One region of the Thalassotalea piscium genome, then DNA from elsewhere that is predicted to be linked to it. Evidence: predicted binding sites of a transcription regulator. Region 1 holds the regulator's gene; each other region holds the start of a gene.
The links. Region 1 encodes NrdR, which represses ribonucleotide reductase genes. Its sites were predicted from a motif close to AAACACNANATNTNGTGTTT; they were not measured.
Positions count from the first base shown of each region.

Region 2: QUD79_RS02615 (adenosylcobalamin-dependent ribonucleoside-diphosphate reductase) is a predicted target of NrdR. The motif match lies at 4,893-4,912, and genes of this name have one in related genera.
Region 3: nrdA (class 1a ribonucleoside-diphosphate reductase subunit alpha) is a predicted target of NrdR. The motif match lies at 3,152-3,171, and genes of this name have one in related genera.

Region 1 is NZ_AP027362.1:2,924,758-2,932,633, forward strand. Features, by position in the region: gene QUD79_RS12870 (GGDEF domain-containing protein) at 1-486, shown strand, start outside; gene QUD79_RS12875 (GGDEF domain-containing response regulator) at 762-1,670, shown strand; gene ribBA (bifunctional 3,4-dihydroxy-2-butanone-4-phosphate synthase/GTP cyclohydrolase II) at 1,778-2,887, opposite strand; gene QUD79_RS12885 (riboflavin synthase) at 2,913-3,569, opposite strand; gene ribD (bifunctional diaminohydroxyphosphoribosylaminopyrimidine deaminase/5-amino-6-(5-phosphoribosylamino)uracil reductase RibD) at 3,587-4,720, opposite strand; gene QUD79_RS12895 (hypothetical protein) at 4,970-5,305, opposite strand; gene nrdR (transcriptional regulator NrdR) at 5,366-5,818, opposite strand; gene glyA (serine hydroxymethyltransferase) at 5,977-7,233, opposite strand; gene QUD79_RS12910 (hypothetical protein) at 7,551-7,876, opposite strand, start outside.
Region 2 is NZ_AP027362.1:603,296-611,171, forward strand. Features, by position in the region: gene QUD79_RS02595 (Do family serine endopeptidase) at 1-1,175, opposite strand, end outside; gene QUD79_RS02600 (ZapG family protein) at 1,380-1,844, opposite strand; gene zapE (cell division protein ZapE) at 2,089-3,204, shown strand; gene QUD79_RS02610 (phosphate/phosphite/phosphonate ABC transporter substrate-binding protein) at 3,651-4,385, opposite strand; gene QUD79_RS02615 (adenosylcobalamin-dependent ribonucleoside-diphosphate reductase) at 4,989-7,154, shown strand; gene QUD79_RS02620 (TSCPD domain-containing protein) at 7,189-7,875, shown strand.
Region 3 is NZ_AP027362.1:2,098,236-2,106,111, forward strand. Features, by position in the region: gene gyrA (DNA topoisomerase (ATP-hydrolyzing) subunit A) at 1-950, opposite strand, end outside; gene ubiG (bifunctional 2-polyprenyl-6-hydroxyphenol methylase/3-demethylubiquinol 3-O-methyltransferase UbiG) at 1,488-2,195, shown strand; gene QUD79_RS09100 (HAD family hydrolase) at 2,198-2,863, shown strand; gene nrdA (class 1a ribonucleoside-diphosphate reductase subunit alpha) at 3,254-5,527, shown strand; gene nrdB (class Ia ribonucleoside-diphosphate reductase subunit beta) at 5,654-6,784, shown strand; gene yfaE (class I ribonucleotide reductase maintenance protein YfaE) at 6,837-7,136, shown strand; gene QUD79_RS09120 (diguanylate cyclase) at 7,168-7,876, opposite strand, start outside.

The sequences.
Region 1 (7,876 bases):
GCCAGAACTGACTCGTTAACTCAACTTGGTAATCGACGAAAGTTTATGGAAGGAATTAATCATGACTTATCGATAGCAGCACGAAACAAGCTAGATTTTTCAATTACCTATATTGATATCGACTTTTTTAAAACCATTAACGATACCTATGGTCACGCTGCTGGCGACAAAGTTCTACAAGAACTTGCTGATATTTTAAAGAATAACACCCGCCCTTCAGATAATGTTGCTCGTATTGGCGGAGAAGAGTTTTCAATTACTAGCTTAGGAAAAAATAAAAGCACGGCTGCTGCACTAGCAGAACGTATCAGAAAAAAAGTAGAAGAGCACACTTTCATGCTTGGAGGTGAAGAAGTAAAAATTACCATTAGCCTTGGCGTATCCACATTAACCGACACTCAAACAAGTGATGAATTGTTAAAAAGTACAGATGATGCGCTTTATAAAGCTAAAAACTTAGGCAGAAACCAAGTGCAAGTCGCATAACCTATTCTAAGTTATTACTTAACCTGAGCTCGGGATAATGGATGGGCGCAAAAATCGTAGCATCGGTGTACTTAGCTTACCCCGAACTCAGGTTACTTACCGCGATCAATTTAACATTCATTAGCCATTATTCAGATATGAATAATGGCTTAGCGCTATACCAATTGGCAATACCCCTTATTACTGTTCTTTTACCCATTAATACTGCTAAAATCAAATGATACACGTCATAAGGGTTAGGCGCTCAGTGCTTAAGTAAGGGGTAAATATTAATAATGAATATTGATCAAGAAGTTAAAGACACATTACCTCAATCAAAAATTCTCATTGTAGAAGATCAACCAATGAATGTTGTACTACTACAAAGTATTCTTTCAAGTTATTATCAAGTTAGTGCTGTAGAAAGTGGTGAAGATGCCATCAATGAATGCCGAACGAATATGCCAGATCTTATTTTACTCGACATTCAACTCACGGGTATTAGTGGTGTAGAAGTATGTCAGCATCTTAAAAGCGACCCTAGAACTAAAGATATCCCTATTATTTTTATCACTTCACTCCAAGAGCATGAAGATTTTTTCTGGGAAGCTGGTGGTGTCGACTTTATTCCAAAGCCGATAAGTTATAAAACTGTTTTTAATCGCGTAAAGTCTCATTTAACGCTTAAATTACAACGTGATAAAATAAAAGCGTTAGCGTTCTTAGATAGCTTAACAGGAATTTATAATCGTCGATATTTCGATACACACTTAGCTCAAACTGAACTTATCTCTCAAAGAAATGATGATGATTACGCACTTCTTCTTATTGATATAGATTTTTTTAAACAATTTAATGACACTTATGGGCATATCAATGGAGACATAGCACTTGTAAAAGTTGCAGAAACTATTGTGAGAACGTTGAATCGACCGAGTGACTTTGTAGCACGCTTTGGTGGTGAAGAATTTGCAGTAGTTTTACCTTCGACAAATTTAAATGGTGGGAAGTTGATTGCCGAAAAAATTATTGAAAATATCTTAGCCCTTAATTTAACTCATGGCTCATCTCCCTTTAAACGCTTAACTATAAGTATTGGCCTTACTACATATCGTAATCTAGATAATAATAACAAGATCATTCAACAAGCAGATGAAAATTTATATTCCGCTAAAAGATCAGGGCGCAACCAAGTAACTCATTAAAGTCAATTGCATTCATCAAATGTTAAAAACGCAACGTTATCTTTTAAAAATACGTATAACGTTGCGTTGTTATAAGCGGTAGTTCAACAGCCCTAATGAAACAGGTATTACTCAGAGATATATTCAACCACTTCTAAACCAAAACCCGATAATGAATGATATTTAGTTTGAGAGCTTAATAAACGCATTTTACTTACGCCTAAATTTGCTAATATTTGCGAGCCTACGCCGACATTTCGCGAACCCACATGACGCTTTATTTCTTTAACTTCTTCGCCAGCATCAAGTTTGGCATATTTTTTAACCTGTGCGATCAACTCTTCTGGCGACTCATGCTTACCTAGTAGCACTAAAACACCACCTTCATTACCAATACGCTCTAACGCATTGCCAATTGGCCATTTAGCCACGCTTTCTCGCTGGCTAAATAATAAGTCTCTGAAAGTGTTTTCTAAATGCACTCGCACTAAGGTTGGTTGATCTGCTTTAATGTCACCTTTGGTTAAAGCAAAATGCGCTTTACCGTCTATTGTGTCTTTAAATACGGTTAAATCAAATTCACCAAATGCGGTCGGTAGTTTGCACTGTGAAATTCGTTCTATAGTTGTTTCATTCGCATTACGATATTCAATTAAATCAGCAATAGTACCCATTTTAATATCGTGTTTTTTTGCAATGACTTCAAGGTCAGGGCGACGCGCCATAGTGCCATCTTCGTTGAGTATTTCAACAATAACAGCAGCAGACTCTAAGCCGGCTAAACGCGCAAGATCAACACCAGCTTCAGTGTGTCCTGCTCTATTTAATACACCGCCATCTTTCGCAATTAATGGGAAAATGTGACCTGGTTGAACAATAGAGTGCTGGTTAGCTTCTTTAGAAACTGCTGCAAGTACTGTTGTTGCTCTATCTGCTGCAGAAATACCAGTGGTAACCCCCTCAGCCGCTTCAATGGACACTGTGAAGTTGGTAGTAAACTGAGCATCATTTTTCTCTACCATTAATGGTAAATTCAAACGTTTACACTTTTCAGCCGACATCGGCATACAGATCAAACCACGACCATGAGTTGCCATGAAGTTTATGGCTTCTGGAGTTACTAACTCTGCCGCCATAATGAAGTCCCCTTCATTCTCACGATCTTCATCGTCCATCAAAATAACCATCTTGCCTTGTTTGATGTCTTCAATGATCTCCTGCGGAGTATTTAAATTCATGACAACCTCTTAAAATTTTAAAGTATTATTTAATAAATCCGCTTTTTTTCAATAAAGCTTCTGTAACGTTACTTGACGCTACCGGTGTTTGTTTCTTTAATAATAATCGTTCGATATATCGAGCCATAACATCAACTTCAATATTAACAGGCGTACCAACTTTGTATTGGCTGATCACTGTTTTTTCAGTCGTGTGTGGCACTATCGTTAATCGAAAACTGTCTTCAAGTACAGTGTTTACCGTTAAGCTAACACCATCAACAGTAACTGAGCCTTTCTCGGCAATATAATGCGCGATTTCATCAGACATGTTGATCCAATAGTCAATACTATTACCGCTAGGCGCAATTGACTTTATCGTTGCTACCGCATCTACATGCCCTGATACAATGTGACCACCAAATCGTGTCGTTGGTAACATCGCTTTTTCTAAATTAACTATTTGATTTACCTGATAACTGCCAAAGCCTGTGCGAGTTAGGGTTTCTTTAGAAACATCAGCACTAAAGCTTGACGAGTCAAAAGCAACAACCGTTAAACAAATGCCATTGGTTGCTATTGAGTCACCTAAATTGACATCGCCCATGTCTAATGATTGGGTATCAATAGTGAGTCTTGCGCCATCTGCTGTGATATTGATCTGTTTTATTTTACCTACGGCTTCAATAATTCCAGTAAACATAATTCTTCTCTTTTAAACTAGTGGTTAAATACCGCGGTAATACGAATATCAGGGCCTACCATAGTAATGTCTTTAAACGTTAATTTTTTCGCTTCATCAAGCGTTATTAAACTTGGCATTGACACTAAGCCTTGAGCGTTATCAGCCATTAACTTAGGCGCTTGATATAGTATTAATTCATCTACTAAATTGTGCTCAATAAATGCGCCTGCTAAGGTTTTACCCGCTTCAACTAGCACATTATTCAACCCCCGTTGGCCTAGCAAGGCAATTAGGGCTGGCAAATCAATGTAGCCTGAAGGTTGCATTTTAACTTGTACTTGTTCTACAAAGTGCGGCCATTGATGCACATTTTCAATAGCTGCTCTAATTAATAAAATAGGTGCATGTTCACCCAAGTCGTTAAATAATGCTAAATCTGGTGTTAATCTATTTTTACTATCAATAATAACGCGAACAGGTTGCCTTAATTCTGTATCAGGGTAGCCAAGTTGCGCTGCCTCGAGCGCTGAAAAACGCACTGTCATACGGGCGTTATCTAAAATAATAGAGTCTGCGCCAGCAACTATTGCACAACATTGAGCCCTAAGCTTTTGAACATCTTTTCTCGCTTCAGGTGAGGTAATCCACTGACTTTCGCCGCTTGCCATTGCCGTTTTACCATCCAAACTTGCTGCCAACTTACAGCGAACATACGGCACTTGATGTTTCATCAGCTTAATAAAGCCAACATTAAGTGCCTTAGCATCAAGTTCTAGTAATCCTGACTTGGTTTCAATACCTGCTTGATTGAGCATCGCCAAACCACGGCCACTCACTTGAGGATTAGGATCAACCATTGCGCAAATAACGCTATTTATGCCAGCATCTATCAGTGCTTGTGCACAAGGTGGTGTTCGCCCAAAATGACTACAAGGCTCTAATGTTACATAAGCAGTTGCGCCTTTTGCTTTCATGCCTGCTTGAACAAGTGCATTAACTTCAGCATGACCTTGCCCTGCCTTTACATGAAAACCCTCACCCACAATTTTTCCTGCTTTAACAAGCACGCAACCAACACGGGGATTAGGAGACGTAGTAAAGCGCCCTTTTTTTGCTAAATTAATAGCACGTGTCATAAATTGGTGATCAAGTAATGTAAATTCTGTCAAAAAAAGCCTATGTAAGTTTAGGTTTAGTAATACTCACCGAACGAAAAAAGTGATCACTTTTTTCTTATTCGAATTGGTATTATACCAGTTTCATTAATTAAGTGATCTATTTTATACGCAGTAAAAACAGTCAAATACAAGGCATTTGTTTTCATAACTAGTTGTTCTAATTATAAAATAAATAACGCAGTAGTTGATTGTTTTAACCAGTAGAAATGATCACATAGTTAGTGAGATTGGTATTACTATTTAATCAATAATAATATGTTCTGCATCAGGAAATAACGTAACTAACTTAAACCAGAATTCATCACTACCTTTTCGCCTGTGCCAAATATCAATGGCATGACCACTTTGGTAGAAAAAAGAAATGGCATTTTTCGACTTTTGCAGCTTAGTTACTTTTTTCATTGCAATTGTCGCTGATGCTTTTTTACCAACACGCGTTACTATAAAAGGCTTGATCAATAGTGTATCGTCGATAACTTCAATACCATACTTATTACCTAAGTTACCTTTATAATAATTGTAGATAACTAGGGGTAGCCCTAACAAACCTAGCCACTGTATAAATTCAAAATCCATTGATATTCCTGTTTTACCATTGCGCATAAAGAAGTGACCACTTATTTATACTGAATGGCATTAATCATCATCTAAACGCGCAATTTCTTCGCCAAATTCACGAATATCTTCGAAAGAGCGATAAACAGAAGCAAAGCGAACATACGCTACTTTATCAAGCGTTTTTAATTGCTCCATAATAAAGTTACCTAAGAGCTCACTACTTACCTCTCGCTCCCCCGTTGCTCGCATTTGAGATTTCACTTTATTGATACCTAGTTCAACTTGTTCAATGCTAACTGGTCGCTTTTCAAGTGCTCTAATTAATCCGCTGCGCATTTTGTCTTCATTAAAGGGTTCACGCGAACCATCACGCTTAATAATGCGTGGCATTAATAGCTCTGCAGTTTCAAAAGTAGTAAAGCGTTCGCTACAAGTAATACATTCTCTACGACGACGTATTTGATGACCATCGGCCACTAATCGAGAGTCAATAACTTTTGTTTCGGTAGCTGAACAAAATGGGCAATACATTCCATTCTCTATAAGTAAAAATTCAATAACACTTATTTTAATCTATTTTCGCCGCCAAGTAACGAGCACTATTGCAATACTGTAAATTTTTGGCAATAAAAAAGCTCTAACTGAAATAGTTTGAGCTTTAATTAAGGTAAATTAGCGTTTGCTAAAACTTATCCATAAACAGGAAAACGTGCACAAATTTCTTTTACTTTACCCTGTACAGTAGCAATAACATCTTCGTTGTTAATATCGTCTAAAATATCACAAATCCAGCCTGTTAATTGCTTCGTTTCTTCAACACCAAAACCACGGCGAGTAATTGCAGGTGTACCTAAACGTAAGCCTGAAGTGACAAAAGGAGAGCGTGGGTCATTAGGCACAGAGTTTTTATTTACCGTAATATGTGCACGGCCAAGGGCAGCATCAGCATCTTTACCAGTAATGTCTTTGTCAATTAAATCAAGTAAGAATAAATGGTTTTCAGTACCGTTAGATACCACTTTATAACCACGCTCTTGTAATACTTCAACCATAGCTTTAGCATTTTTCAATACCTGCTGTTGGTACACTTTAAACTCAGGCTGTAATGCTTCTTTAAATGCAACCGCTTTAGCCGCAATAACGTGCATTAATGGGCCACCTTGCCCACCAGGAAATACCGCAGAGTTTAATTTTTTATATATCTCTTCATCATTACACCCTGAAACAATTAAACCGCCACGAGGGCCTGCTAATGTTTTATGAGTAGTTGTAGTAACCACATGAGCATGTGGAACAGGGTTAGGATATAAGCCAGCAGCTACTAAACCTGCTACGTGCGCCATATCAACCATAAAATAAGCGCCAACTTCATCAGCAATTTTACGCATACGAGCCCAGTCAACAATACCTGAGAATGCAGAGAATCCACCAATGATCATTTCTGGTTTATGCTCTTTTGCTAAACGCTCAAGCTCTTCATAGTCAATATCACCTGTTTCTGGGTGTAAACCATACTGAATTGCTTCATAAGACTTACCAGAAAAGTTCACATGTGAGCCATGTGTTAAATGACCGCCATGAGCAAGACTCATACCTAATACTTTACCGCCTGGAGATACTAGCGCTTGAAATACAGCAGAGTTCGCCTGAGAACCAGCGTGTGGCTGTACGTTAGCGTATGTTGCACCAAATAATTCTTTTGCACGCTCAATCGCTAATGTTTCTGCTTTATCAACAAATTCACAACCACCGTAATAACGCTTGCCAGGATAACCTTCTGCATATTTGTTAGTTAGTTGAGAGCCTTGTGCCTCTAGTACACGAGGGCTACAATAGTTTTCTGATGCGATCAATTCAATGTGTTCTTCTTGACGAACAACTTCGTCAGCCATTGATTGCCATAATTCAGCATCAAAATCAGCAATATTCATATCACGAGTAAGCATGTCTTTACCTCAAGTTCACAGTTATTCACTGGAAAAAATGGATTAATTAAAATTGCCGCATATTTTGCCTGAATCAGGTGCTTTTGTACACGATAAAACCTATAGGTTTTAGCTTATTTTGCGATGATTTATATCAAAGCATCAAAAAGGCTAAATATCGACAGTAACCATAAATATGCAGTAGAAAATTTCTTCAACGAGAGTAAGTTCGTCTTAGCTTGAATATATCGAATAAAAAACAAAACATCAAGAACATAGATAAACAAAACATCATCATTTCCGAATTTAAGTTAAAGTAATGGCGCCTTACCTGTAATTTATTCTGATACAAAACCCTTTAACCGTTCCAGCTCAACTCGACGTTTTCGCAGAAAATATTCGCTAACCCACCAAATAGTTGCGATAAAAACATTAACAAATAGTAATGCGGGCAAAATAGGTTTTTCAGCTGCTGTTGTAACTTCGTATAGATACCAATTTGCCACTGGTAAAAAAGGGAGGCAGGAAAACTTCACAAGCTGTGCATACTTTATCGATGATTGGCAGTTTACCACTGCATTAGCAATGGCTTTATCAGGTGCATCTCTTACTTGTCGCCAAGCTTGTAACCGAAATTGTATTACATAGATACAAAAAACAATGG
Region 2 (7,876 bases), 1.6 Mb from region 1:
TCACCTACGATCACGCCAAGACCTTTTGATTGGTTATTGAGCTTAGCGCCTTCAAGCATACTATGAATACTTGCAGGTTCGATGTTTGCACTTTGTGTTTTCTTTAAAGTTACGGTGTAAGTTTTAGACTTACCATTAGCTTTAACCACAGTTAGCTCAACATCTTTTCCGGCTCCTATTGAACCAATTTTTCCTCTTAACTCACTGAAGCTTTTAACATGTTTACCATTTACTTGGGTTATAACATCTCCCGCTTCAATACCGGCTTCTTCTGCAGCAGAATCTGGTTCGACTCGCTCCACAAAGCCACCCTGGTTGGCATCTAATTCCATTGCTTTAGCAATTTCACCATTAACACTGTAGCCAGAAACGCCTAAAACACCTCTGCGAACTTCACCGAACTCTAAAATTTGGCTAACAAGGTTTTTTACCATATTGCTAGGAATGGCAAAGCCAATACCGACATTACCACCATTAGGACCGATAATTGCAGTATTGATACCGATTAACTCACCGCGTAAATTTACCAATGCACCACCCGAGTTACCACTATTGATAGCAGCATCTGTTTGAATAAAGTCTTCATAGTTTTCATTATTTAAGCCGCTACGCCCTAAAGCGCTAACAATACCAGAGGTAACAGTTTGTCCTAAACCAAAAGGGCTACCAATAGCGACAGCGAAGTCACCTACACGTAACTTATCAGAGTCGGATACATTTATTTCAACCAAGTTTTTAGTTTCAACTTGTATTAATGCAATATCACTACTTTCATCGGCACCAATTTTTTTAGCGTCTAACTGACGACCATCTTTGAGGGTTACTTGAATTTCGTCTGCCTCTCTAATTACATGGTTATTTGTTACGATATAGCCTTTGTCAGCATCAATAATAACGCCTGAGCCTAGACCTCGAAAAGGACGTTCTCGGGCTTGATTCTGTCTAGGATTACCAAAAAAGAATTTAAATGCATCGGGGATGTTCTGTTTTTCTACATGAGTACCTTTAACTGATATAAGTACCACAGCAGGCGTAACATTCTCCAGCATTGGAGCTAAACTAGGCATTTGTTGACCATTTAATTGCAATGGTAGATTAGCTTGTGCAGGTAAAGAAGAGATAGCTAACGTTGTTGTTAGTAATATAGAACTACAGATAATTGATATTTTCTTCATACGATAAATTACTCCTAACTAAGGCATTTATACTATTTAAAGTTGTTAAATAAGCTCAACAGGGCAAGGAAATTATTGTACATAGCTATCGTTGATAAAAATTGACTCATGCCTTTATGTACAAATAATATATTACTGATCAATCATCGAGTAAGCATACAAACCCTGTGTACCTATAAAGACTAATATATAGAGAACAAGTTCCTAATTTCCAACCTCTGCATTTGTAACAGTTTGTTTCTTATCAGCAAATAAGCCGGTGGCTTCACCTGAGTAATCTAATGGCGGCTCTACAGAATCTTTGCGCTCAGCTTTTTCTTTTTTCTCGTGTCGTAAACTTACCGTTTGTGCTAATTGTTCCTGAGTTTCTTTAGAGAAGAAAGGCATAGCATCAAGGTCATTTGGAGTGACTTGTTGGAGTAGCTTGGTACTTTGTTCCATTTGTAGCATTGCTTTTTGACAGGTGTCATTCATTTGAGCGAGTAGGCTTGCAGACTGATCTAAATGCTCGGCAACGTCTAGTTTATACTGGGCTAATGCGGTTTCACTCTCGCTTACTTGAGTTGCCAGTTTCTTAGCTTGGATTGAAGAGGGAGATATAAATTTACTTGCAATAAAGCCTAAAACGCCGCCTACAAGTAAAAGAACAATAATTGTTAAAACTTCCATAGTGTGTACCTTCGTTGTGTCCAATGAAAACAGTTATACCAACTTTACGTTTGTTAATGTTATTCAGCGCTTGGAATAAACTGAATAGAATTGGTATTATACCAGTTAATCTAACGCATTTATTTATACTATACCAAGTGGATTATACAATTGCTCAACTCTTTAGTGCAATTGGTCTTAGTTAAGTAAGGGTTAGCTTATTTCAAATATTAATACACCCCAACTATATATAAACGGTCGATAAATGATAAATCTTTCCCCACTTGAGAAATATAAACAAGATTTAACTCGAGATGACTTTCAATATGATGCGGCTCAAGAGCATGCAGTTAAAAATTTACAACGATTATATGAAGACCTGCTTAATAAACCATTACCGGTAACAGGTTTTAAAAAAGTGCTAAACCGGTGGAAACGTGTTGTCGCTAAAAAAGAGCAAACATTAGTAAAAGGTTTATATTTTTGGGGAGGTGTTGGACGAGGAAAAACTTATTTGGTCGATACTTTTTATGATTGTTTACCGTTTGATAATAAAATGCGAGTACACTTTCACCGATTTATGCATCGAGTTCATCAAGAGCTAAAAACGTTAACAGGCAAGTCTGATCCCTTGAAGATCATAGCTAAACGCTTTGCAGATGAAACCTGCATTATTTGTTTTGATGAATTCTTTGTCTCAGATATTACCGACGCAATGATCTTAGGTACGTTATTTGAAGAATTGTTTGCACATAAAGTAACGTTAGTAGCAACTTCAAATATTATTCCTGACGAACTTTATCGCAATGGCCTGCAGCGTGCTCGTTTTTTACCCGCAATAAAGTTAATTAATGAAAACTGTGACGTGATTAACGTCGACAGCGGCGTTGATTATCGTTTACGTACGTTGGAGCAAGCTGAAATTTATCACTTTCCCCTGGATCAAGTTGCAGACGATAACCTTGAAAAGTACTTTACTCAGCTTTCATTTGAGCAGGGTGTTAAATTAAAAAAAATTAAGATTAACAATCGTGAGTTAGTCACAGTGCAGGAATCTGACGGCATTGTGCATTTTGACTTTGCTACTTTGTGTGTGTCTGCTCGTAGCCAAAGTGACTATATGGAGTTAAGTAGAATATATCACACAGTTCTATTGGCTAACGTTAAACAAATGAATGTTGATTGCGATGACGCAGCGCGACGTTTTATTGCTTTAGTTGATGAGTTTTATGAGCGAAATGTAAAACTCATTATTTCGGCTGAAGTCGCGATGGAGCAGTTATACACACATGGCGGCTTAGAGTTTGAATTTAAACGTTGTTTAAGTCGTTTGCAAGAGATGCAGTCGAGCGATTACCTTGCAAGTGAGCACTTACCTTAGTTTATGTGCCGTCAGCTTTGTATATTTAAACTAAAATTGACACTTTTTTGTAAAATAATTTAGGGCGTGTTGATCTTTCGAGTACAAATTTTGTACGAATTAAACATGATTTAATTGAGGCGTAGCGAATACAGTGTAGTATTTTACATAAATGAGCTAGACAGCTTCCGCGTCCTGCTCACGCTAAGTACCTACTTCCGTGTAAGCAACGAAAAGTAAATCATGTTTAAACGTATCCGTAGGACAGCGCCTCTTTGGTTTTTCTACGGCGTTTTCACTTATTTATGGGGAACAACCCCATTACATAAGTTCAGTCTTGTATAAACACCAAATAAATCCCTGCAAAAATGTACAGCAAAGTTCAACATGCCCTAGCATTAAACGATAAATAGGGAGCTTAAGTTAATACTCTAAGAAAAAAATATTTTTGCAAAGAAGTGTTCTTACTATTGGCCTTTATCATTTACTTTTTTAAACCCGTCAATCCAAGCAGGCACAACTTTATGTTCAGACCTGTTTAGTTGAGTTAATGCCCTTGTACATTGCTGCCTAATCGAGGATGAGATGTTTTTATGTATCCACCAGCCCCCTGTTTCTACCGCTTCTGTAACCGCAACAATTGAATAGTCATTAAGATCAGCCCAACGTGTAGCTAATGGGTGGGCAATGATGGCAACTTGTACATCTTGATGTCCCAAAGCTGCTGCTGAACCAATATAATTGCCAACAAAATAAAAATGGCTGTTCTCCTCATTAATATTTACATCGTTAAGTAACTTACTTGGTAGCATATACCCAGGCCAAGAGTGCTTGTTGATAAATGCAAACCAATACCCTTTTAGAGAGTTAAGATCTTTAATGCCTATACTGGCTTTAACAACAATTGCACCTTTAATATAAGTGTCATTATCTAGCGTTTTTGCAATAGCAATCAACTGATAGTCTGGATGATCTTTTAAAGCGATTGAGCGAGGGGTTGGATCGAATAAAAGCTGCGCAGGCTGGGCAGTGTTTTGGTACGGAATAGCATCACAGCCTTTCTGCTTTAACACATTTAGAAATCTTTTTAAGTGGCGCTGGCTTTTTTTACCACCATCATCGTGGTTTATCAAAACCGTGATGGTATTTGAAACTGATAACGTAGGCATTAATGCCAAAACAAAAACTAATAACTTTAACATGTGTTTCCCCGTGTGATGTTGGTATCAAACTAAAATAAAGCCTGCAAATACTTGGTCTCCTATATTACTTGGTTACCTATATTGTGTTAACGACTAAATGCAAAAACTCTAGCTATTGCGTTAGGGTTAATTATGTAAATACAAGCCATGTTACTACCCCTGTACTGATGCTAAACGATTGTTTTTTATATGAATATGTACATGCTTCCTGCCATTTTATAATCGTGCGTGTAAGAATGTGGTCACATCTTTATGGACAATGGTATTAACTTCCCTGTCATAGCATACAAAGTGAACCACAGTGATGAAATCGATTTGGAAAGCAGGAAATTTTAAAGAACAAAGCCGTTGTGTTGTTAAATAAATGATAGAAAATTTAACAATCAAAGAATACATTTGCGACTACAGCAATGTTGAGATATTTTGATATTTAATGATTAGTAAATCACTATATCTAGTAGTACAAAATGTAATTAATATCAATATGTGGTGTTTTAGCGTGATCTAGATCACAATATCTTGTGTTTCGAGTTTTATTAAAAAAAATATTAAGTAGCATTAGTCAACGTTAACGTTTCTCACTAGAACTAAAAAGGAATGACAATGACTACGCAAACTATAGGGCTTAACACCGCTTTAACATCGGCAGTTGAATTACAGCCTGCTTCTTGGGATATCTGGGATAAAAAATATCGCTTAAAAGATAAGCACGGCAATCCTCAAGAACAAACGATCACTGATACCTTCTATCGAGTGGCTAAAACATTAGCAGCGCTAGAGCCGAAAAACAAAAAGCACTGGTTAGAGCAATTTGTTTGGGCAATGGAATGTGGTGCATACCCAGCAGGTAGAATAATTTCTAATGCAGGAGCGGCTGAATTTAAGCCCGCAACCTCAACAATAAATTGTACTGTTTCAGGTGCTATCAACGATTCTATGACTGGAATTTTGTCACAAGTGCATCAAGCAGGACTCACCTTGAAAGCTGGTTGTGGAATAGGTTACGAATTTTCAACCTTACGACCTAGCGGAGCATACGTAGCTGGTGCAGGCGCGACAACTTCTGGTCCATTATCTTTTATGGATATCTTTGACAAAATGTGTTTTACCGTCAGCTCAGCTGGTGGAAGACGCGGTGCCCAAATGGGCGTATTTGATATTTGCCATCCTGATGTAAAAGAATTTATTTTAGCTAAAAGAGAAGATGGCCGACTCCGTCAATTTAATCTCTCGTTACTTATTAGTGATAACTTTATAAATGCAGTAAAAAATAACCAAGATTGGCATTTAGTGTTTCCAATTTCGCAGAAAGAGTTAAGCGCAGATAATATTGATCTCGATAATAAAGCACTTATCCACTTTAAAGAAAATTGTTACAGCGAAGAGTTTATTAAACAGCACGACTATATAGTTAATGAGCAAGGTTTAGTCGCATGTAAAATCTATCAAACTCTTCCTGCAGCAAGACTTTGGGATATGATAATGACCAATACATTTGATTATGCAGAGCCAGGTTTTTTATTAATAGATCATGCTAATGATATGAACAATAATTGGTTTTGCGAACAATTACGCGCAAGCAACCCGTGTGGAGAGCAAATTTTACCACCGTATGGTGCGTGTTTGTTAGGTTCAATAAATTTAGTTAAATTTGTAGATAATCCTTTCTCTGCACAAGCACAGTTCAATTGGAGTAAATTCAAAGAAGTGATCAAAGTATTCACGCGTATGTTAGATAACGTAGTGGAAATAAATGGCTTACCGTTAGAAGAACAACAGCAAGAGATTCTAAATAAACGTCGACACGGTATGGGATATTTAGGACTTGGTTCGGCGCTTACTATGCTCAAATTTGCTTACAATAGTCCACAAGCTGTAGCATTTACCGAAGAAGTATCAAAGGTGCTTGCGATCACAGGTTGGGAAGAAGCACTTAATCTTGCTAAGGAAAAAGGACCCGCACCAATATTAGCACAACAGTTTACTGTCACTGAAAGCATGCTATCAAAACGTCCAGAAATGAAAGAGCATGGCATTAAGGTGGGAGATAAAATTAAAGGTGCAGTGTTACACGCTAAATATAGTCGCTATATGCAACGTATTGCGCAAGAAAAGCCCGAACTTGTTGAGGAACTATCAAAAGTTGGAGCCCGCTTTACCCATCATAGCTCAATTGCCCCAACTGGGACGTTAGCGCTAAGTTTAGGTAATAACGTTTCTAATGGTATTGAACCGAGCTTTGCTCATGAATATCACCGTAATATTATTCGTGAAGGTAAAAAATCAAAAGAATCCGTTGCGGTATCGAGCTTTGAGCTTTTAGCTTATCGACAACGGGTCAACCCTGATGCATTGCCATTCACCGATGATGTTACAAAACAATTGCCTGAGTATTTTGTCGCAAGTGATGCAATAAGTCCCAATGCACATGTTGATATTCAAGCAGCAGCACAATATTGGATTGATTCGTCTATTTCTAAAACCATTAATATTCCTACCGATTTTAGTTATGAAAAATTTAAAAATATTTATATGTATGCCTACGATAAAGGACTGAAAGGTTGTACTACATTTAGATTTAACCCTGAAGTGCATCAAGGGGTATTAGTTAAAGAGCAAGACTTAGAAAACGTAAGTTATGAATTTACGTTGGCTAACGGCACAGTGATCACTGCAAAAGGTAACGAAGAAATTAGCTACGATGGCGAAATTCACACAGCTGCAAATTTACATGACGCCTTAAAAGAAGGTTATTACAGTAAATTATAATTTGTCACTCAGTATAACGTGTATAGGAAATTTCATGAAAGAGATCACCCAACCAATAACGTCAGTTAGAGTAAAGCCAACTGATGAAGTAGAAACTATAAATCAAGCAAATGCCCATGTCATTGTGCCAGATGAAGCAATAAAGCTTAACGAAACCATTAAACGACCAGAGATGTTAATTGGCTCTACCTATAAAATAAAACCACCTGTTTCTGATCATGCGCTATATATTACAATCAACGATATTTTGTTAAACCAAGGCTCGGAACAAGAGTCTCGTCGACCATTTGAAATATTTGTTAATTCTAAGAATATGGAATTTTATTCTTGGGTTGTTGCATTAACTCGTGTTATTTCGGCGGTATTTCGTAAAGGCGGTGATTGCACTTTTTTAGTTGAAGAGTTAAAAGCGGTATTTGATCCAAAAGGGGGGTATTACCAAAGAGGTACAGGTATTTACATGCCATCAGTGGTAGCTGATATTGGACATGTTATTGAAACACATTTAAAGGCTTTAGAAATGATGCCTGATAGCGCTATAGATAAAAACCAAAAAGCATATCTTGCTGAAAAAAAAGAGAAATCTCAAGCTGATGTTCAAAGCGAGCCTTCAAGCTTTCCGACAGCGGCAAGTCAATGTAATAAGTGTCATCAAAAGTCAGTAGTATTACTTGATGGTTGTGCTACTTGCTTAAACTGTGGTGACTCAAAGTGTGGTTAAA
Region 3 (7,876 bases), 830 kb from region 1:
AAAACAACTTCACCTACTTCTCCACGTTTAATTTCTATCACCATACGCATACCATCTTTATCAGATTCATCACGTAAAGCAGAAATACCTTCAAGACGTTTTTCTTTAACAAGCTCAGCCATTTTTTCTATTAAGCGAGCTTTGTTTACTTGGTATGGAAGTTCATGAACAATAATGGTTTCTTTGCCCGACTTATCATCAACTTCGATGTCAGCAAGTGCACGAATTTTTATTTTACCACGGCCTGTTTTATAGGCCTCTTCAATGCCTGCTCTACCACTGATAATACCTGCAGTTGGAAAGTCAGGGCCAGGTATGTAATCAATTAGTTCATCAATAGTGATATCGTTATTTTCGATATAAGCTAAACAACCATTGATCACTTCAGTTAAGTTATGCGGTGGTATATTCGTTGCCATACCTACAGCAATCCCCGACGTACCATTAACTAGTAAGTTAGGAATACGTGTTGGCATTACAGCGGGTATATGCTCAGTCCCATCATAGTTAGGTACAAAGTCTACCGTTTCTTTATCAAGGTCTGCGAGAATTGAGTGCGATATCTTCGCCATGCGAATTTCGGTATAACGCATTGCTGCAGCTGAGTCACCATCAACAGAACCGAAGTTACCTTGTCCGTCAACTAACATATAACGAAGTGAGAAAGGCTGAGCCATACGAACAATCGTGTCGTAAACTGCGGTGTCACCATGTGGGTGATACTTACCTATTACATCACCAACCACACGGGCTGACTTTTTATAAGGTTTATTATAATCATTACCCAATACGTTCATCGCAAATAAAACACGACGATGTACAGGCTTTAATCCATCGCGAACATCAGGTAATGCTCGTCCTACAATTACACTCATTGCATAATCTAAGTAGGAACTTTTCAGCTCATCCTCAATATTGACAGGAAGAATTTCTTTAGCCAGATCAGTCATAAAACGGCGGTATCCCTAAAATAAATTTTAACATTATTATTGTTAATAAGGCGCGTATACTAACACAAAACCGTCAATATGCCTTACTCTTTATGACCTGACATTTTGCGCTGCTTACGCCTACTTTTCAAGTGAAAAATACCTTAACTGTCAACCAATACTAAATATTTGTTTATATTGATAATTAATTGTTCTAAATAATGTCTTTACCCTGTAAAAAGAATTAATTGAACATTAAACAATCACCTTCTTTGTGTATAATAAAAACATCAAGCAAACATTGGTCATTAAACACTCAAAAATACTGTTTATTTATCAGTAAATATCGATAAAGCGTAGATAAACATTAAAGTCGGAATACACCCCATCATTCAAAGTAAAACATCCCTTACCATTTGAATGTTCAAAAGCAACGTTTTGGAAGATACAAAAGCACAGGGATTACAGAAGTAAAAGCTCAGAAAGAATATTAGTGCTTGCTAGGAAAGCAGAATCATATAAAATCTTGTTAAACTTTAGTTATTACCAATAAACCTAATGACAGATACTCTTAATGTAAACCCAGATGAAATTGCCAAATTCGAAAAGGTAGCTCACCAATGGTGGGATTTAGATGGTGACTTCAAACCTCTGCATCAAATTAACCCGATTCGTCGTCAATTTATTATTCAGTACTTAGGTGACATTTTCGATAAAAAAATAGTAGATGTCGGTTGTGGAGGTGGGATTTTAGCTGAAAGTTTAGCAAAGCTTGGAGCTCAAGTTACCGGAATAGATATGGGCGATGAACCTTTAAATGTCGCTAAGTTACATGCACTTGAGACTGGCGTAACTTTAACCTATGAAAAAATACCTGCTGAAGAGTTTGCCTTAAAGCACCTTGAAAATTTTGATGCGGTAACCTGTATGGAAATGTTAGAGCATGTTCCAGACCCTTCATCAATAGTAAAAGCCTGTGCTGACATGGTTAAACCAGGTGGTTTTGTGTTTTTTTCAACGTTAAACAAAACGTTAAAATCATATTTACTTGCTATTTTAGCTGCAGAAAAAATATTAAAAATTGTGCCTGACGGTACGCATGAACATGACAAATTTATTCGCCCTTCTCAACTTATCGGTTGGGCTGAGCAGTATGGTTTAAAATGTATTGATGCCGCTGGTTTACATTACAACCCGATAACAGAAAATCATAAGCTCAATAGTGATTTGGGCGTTAATTATATTTTATGTTGTCAGAAGGTATAAAGGTGTCTTTACCAAGTGCTACTCAAGCGGTGTTGTTTGACTTAGACGGAACGTTACTCGATACAGCTAACGATTTAGGCGCGGCGCTAAATCATCTGCTTTTACAAAACAACTTACCTTTGGTTGAGCGTTCAGCATATCGCCCTGTAGCTTCTGACGGCGCTAAAGGGTTGCTTGAACTAGGGTTCAAAGACAAGCTTAGCGCGTTTAATTTTCAAGAGTTACGTCAACAATTTTTATCCTACTACGAAAATAATATCGCAACGCATACATCGATATATTCAGGTGTTATAGAACTCATTGAATACCTTAAACAGCATAATATTACTTGGGGTATTGTAACAAACAAGCCCGAAGATCTAACCTTAAAGCTACTGCCAAACTTCCCAGAGTTTAATGATTGCCAAGTTATTATCGGTGGAGATACCTTAGCCAAAAGAAAACCCGATCCCGAACCTTTGCTTCATGCCTGTAAAGAAATGAATGTTGATCCGAAGCACACACTTTATGTAGGTGATGCGCCTAGAGACATAGAAGCTGGTAATGCTGCAAATATGACAACCGTTATTGCACAATGGGGTTATATAAATAATCTTTCTGATTGTAATAATTGGTTAAGTGATTTCAGCTGTAAATCGCCATTAGAAATTAAAGCGTTGATTAAATAGACAAGCTGCCACTTTATTACACAAAAACACTAAACTATTGATATTAAATGAGTTAATTTTTAATATTAGTTTTAGCTATATAGATATAACCAAATTCAATAAAAGAGTTTGTAAGGCTAAAAAAATAGTAAATAACCATTGCGTTTTTGTAAAATCAAAATTAAAACGTGGTACTCAGTTAGCCACTACTAACACAAATTTTTATCTACCAAAGAGATAATAAATTAAACCCTAATACCACTTGCATTCGTACCCAAACCTCATTATCTTGTGATCACAATTTGCATTACCCCCCAGATATAGTGTTTTGGTGTTTTTTCAATCAAACAGCTCAAGGGAGTAATATATACGCCGAATAACTAAAATAATAATCAGATTTACAGGATTTTCATGAATAGCAATCTTTTTGTAACTAAACGCAATGGCAATAGAGAACTGATCGATTTAGAAAAAATTCATAAAGTTATTGCATGGGCCGCCCAAGGTTTAAATAACGTATCGGTTTCTCAGGTTGAGTTAAAGTCACACATTCAATTTTATGATGGCATTAAAACCGAAGATATTCATGAAACAATTATTAAATCAGCTGCCGATCTTATTTCTGAAGAAACTCCTGATTATCAGTTTTTATCAGCGCGTTTAGCGATATTTCACCTACGCAAAAAAGCATACGGTCAATTCGAGCCTCCTTCACTTTATTCTCATATAGTAAAGCTTGTTGAAGCCGGTAAGTATGATGAACACTTATTACAAGATTATACTCAAGCTGAAATAGAACAAATGGAAACTTTTCTGGATCATAGTCGCGATCTTACTTTCAGTTATGCTGCTGTAAAGCAGCTTGAAGGGAAGTATTTAGTTCAGAACCGTGTTACGGGTGAAATTTACGAAAGTGCACAGTTTCTTTACTTGCTAGTTTCTGCTTGTTTATTTGCTAAATATCCGGCTGAAACACGCTTATCTTATGTTGAAGGCTTTTATAACGCAATTTCAACATTTAAAATTTCTTTGCCTACTCCAATTATGGCAGGTGTACGCACACCAACTAGACAGTTTTCATCTTGTGTATTAATTGAATGTGGTGACAGTTTAGACTCAATAAATGCAACATCAAGCTCTATTGTAAAATATGTCTCGCAACGCGCTGGGATTGGTATTAACGCTGGACGTATTCGTGCGCTTGGCAGTACTATCCGAAATGGCGAAGCATTTCATACAGGTTGTATACCCTTTTATAAGCACTTTCAAACGGCTGTCAAAAGTTGCTCTCAAGGTGGTGTAAGAGGCGGTGCAGCTACACTTTTCTATCCTTTATGGCATTTAGAAGTAGAAAGTCTGCTTGTACTGAAAAATAACCGCGGGGTAGAAGAAAACCGCGTGCGTCATTTAGATTACGGCGTTCAGTTTAATAAAGTTATGTACCAACGCTTAATCAAAGGTGAAGCAATCACCCTATTTAGTCCAAGTGATGTTCCTGGGTTGTATGACGCATTCTTTGAAGATCAAGATAAGTTTGAACAACTGTATTTACAATATGAAGCAGACGATAGCATCCGTAAGAAGCGTATAAAAGCGATAGAGCTATTTACATTATTTGCACAAGAGCGTGCAAGTACAGGTCGTATTTACTTGCAAAACGTTGACCACTGTAACACTCATAGTCCATTTATCCCTTCGTTAGCGCCTATTCGTCAAAGTAACTTATGTTTAGAAATAGCACTACCTACAAAGCCAATGAATGATGTAAATGATCCAAATGGTGAAATTGCATTGTGTACCTTGTCTGCATTCAACCTAGGTGCAATCAAAAGCTTAGATGAATTAGAAGGTCTTGCAGATTTAGCAATTCGTGCTTTAGATAGTTTATTAGATTACCAAGACTACCCTGTACCAGCCGCTCATAATGCTACAATGGGCCGCAGAACATTAGGTATAGGTGTGATTAATTACGCCTATTACCTTGCTAAAAATGGTGTGTTTTACTCAAATGGTAGTGCGAACAACTTAACCCATAGAACCTTTGAAGCAATTCAGTATTATTTATTAAAAGCTTCAAATGAGTTAGCAAAAGAGCAAGGTGCTTGCCCTAAATTTAATGAAACTCGTTTATCACAAGGTATTTTACCAATTGATACCTACAAGCGCGAAGTCGATAAAATTACAGCAGAGCCATTGCACCTTGATTGGGAAACCTTAAGAGCCAGCATTAAAGAGCACGGGGTAAGAAACTCAACCGTTTCTGCATTAATGCCTTCAGAAACATCTTCACAAATCTCAAATGCAACTAACGGTATTGAGCCACCTCGTGGTCTTATCAGCGTAAAAGCAAGTAAAGACGGAACATTAAAGCAAGTAGTTCCAGAGTATGAAGCGTTAAAAGACAATTACGAGTTACTTTGGAATATACCAAGCAATGAAGGCTATTTGCAGCTTGTTGGTATTATGCAAAAATTTGTTGACCAAACTATCTCTGCAAATACCAATTATGATCCAAATAAATATGATGGTGGCAAAGTACCTGTAAAACAAATACTACAGGATATATTAACGGCTTATAAACTGGGCATAAAAACCTTGTATTACCACAACACTCGCGACGGTGCAGCAGACAGTCATATAGAACAAGAAGATGCTGACTGTGAAGGCGGTGCGTGTAAAATTTAAGCTCGTGTATATCTGATAACCAAATTAAATATCGCAGACGCTGATGCTTGCGATGTTTTATAAAATAATAATAATCTGTTGATGGAGCACCAATAAACGTCAAATTGGTGCTTCAAGGAGTAAGAAATGACTTATACTACATTTAACCAAACCCCAAATAACGCATTGCTAGAACCAATGTTTATGGGGAACAGTGTAAATGTTGCCCGTTATGACCAACAACGATTTATTGCGTTTGAAAAGCTCATTGAAAAACAACTATCTTTCTTTTGGCGCCCTGAAGAAATCGATGTTTCTAAAGATCGTGCAGATTGGCAGAGTTTAACTAATTCAGAAAAACACATCTTTATTTCAAACCTAAAGTATCAAACTCTTTTAGACAGTATGGCTGCACGCTCTGTTAATGCGGTACTACTTCCGTTAGTTTCATTACCAGAAGTAGAAACTTGGGTAGAAACTTGGGCATTTAGCGAAACTATTCACTCACGCTCATACACTCACATTTTACGAAACTTATTCTCTGATCCAAGTGAAGTTTTCGATGATATCGTTGTTAACCCAGCTATTTTAAAGCGTGCAACAAGTATTGCTAAATATTTTGACTCAGTAATAATTACCACTCAGTTACTTCAATCACAAGGTCCTGGATCTTATCAAGTTAATGGTGAAACTCTTGAGGTTAGTGAGCGTAAGCTTAAAGAACGTTTATACCTTGCTATATGCTCTGTTAACGCTCTTGAAGCGATTAGATTTTATGTAAGCTTTGCCTGTTCTTTCGCTTTTGCTGAACGAGAGTTACTTGAAGGTAACGCTAAAATTATTAAATTAATTGCACGAGATGAGGCGCTACACTTAACAGGTACACAACATATACTTAATAATTGGCTTTTAGGTAAAGACGACCCTGAAATGAAAGAAGTGTCAGAGCAGTTACGTGATGAAGGCCTACAAATATTTCTTGACGTGGTTGAGCAAGAAAAAGAATGGGCACAATATTTGTTTAAAGATGGTTCAATGATTGGCCTAAATGCTGAGATACTAAATCAATATATTGAATATATTTGCAACCAACGCTTAGCCGCAATTGGCTATGAAGCGCCATTTGATATTAAAAGCAACCCATTGCCTTGGATGAATGCTTATTTAGTGAGCGACAACGTGCAAGTGGCTCCACAAGAGTCTGAAATTTCAAGCTATTTAGTTGGACAAGTTGATTCGTCAGTTTCAAGTGACGATTTTGATGGTTTTGATCTATAACGTTATGGCAGCCTGTTTACTATTAGTTTGTTGTTCTACTTAGTACTTAGTTATGGGGCACACTAATAGTAAACTATCCGATAATTCGTCTGAATCTGACCTTGTGATCATTGTCGATGATCACAAGGTAACATTCACGAGTGAAGATAAAAACTTATTAAATTGTTTAGAAAGAAACGGTATAGAAGCTCACTATCACTGTAGAGATGGCTTTTGTGGCGCTTGCCGTGTCACATTAAAGCAAGGGCAAGTGTTATATCCTAACGGAGAGCCTTTAGCATTTGTGGGTGAAAACGAAATTTTGACCTGCTGCTGTATTCCAACCACAAATATCGACATTAACTTAGAGTAGATTATCTGCGTTAATCTACCCTTTTCCCTGGTTAAAGCTTATCCCCTAGGGTGGTTTCAATGCCATTAATAACTTTGTTTATGGCTAATGCCACCGGTTTGAATAAATAATCAAACTCTTGTAATTTCTGATCGTTAGCCGCGTTATCGAGCGCTTTAGTATGATTAAACAATTCCATTGCCCCAATTGAACAAGCAACACCTTTTAAAGTGTGTGTTAAAGATTTCAGTGTGAGTAAGTCATTGTCATTTATCGCTTGTGCTATTTTATCTTTATCTTGTTTATGATCTTGATAAAACATAACTAAAATTTCTTCGAATAATCCTTCATCACCCAACACATTATTAACGCCAATATCAAAATCAATACCTGCATACTTTTCAGATTCGGGTTGCTTTGGAGTGTTAGTATTCAAATTGTTATTATCCTTTGATGTGACCAGTTCATTATCTTTATTATTGTTTGCTGCGTTTTCTGATTTGTTTTTCTCCGTAACTGTTTGGTTTCTGCCAGCTGATTTAGCCCTATACATTAGCTTATCAGCCTCTCTCATTAAGTCATCTAGCATGCTATCAGGATCATTTGAAACAATAAGACCAATACTCACTGTAATATTTATTGTTGCATCAGGATCATCTGGTAGAGAGATAGTTAACTGAGCTAAAGATTCTCGAAATCTTTCACAAGCAGCTAAAGCTGTCTCTAATCGCACATTAGGCATACAGACAGCAAACTCTTCA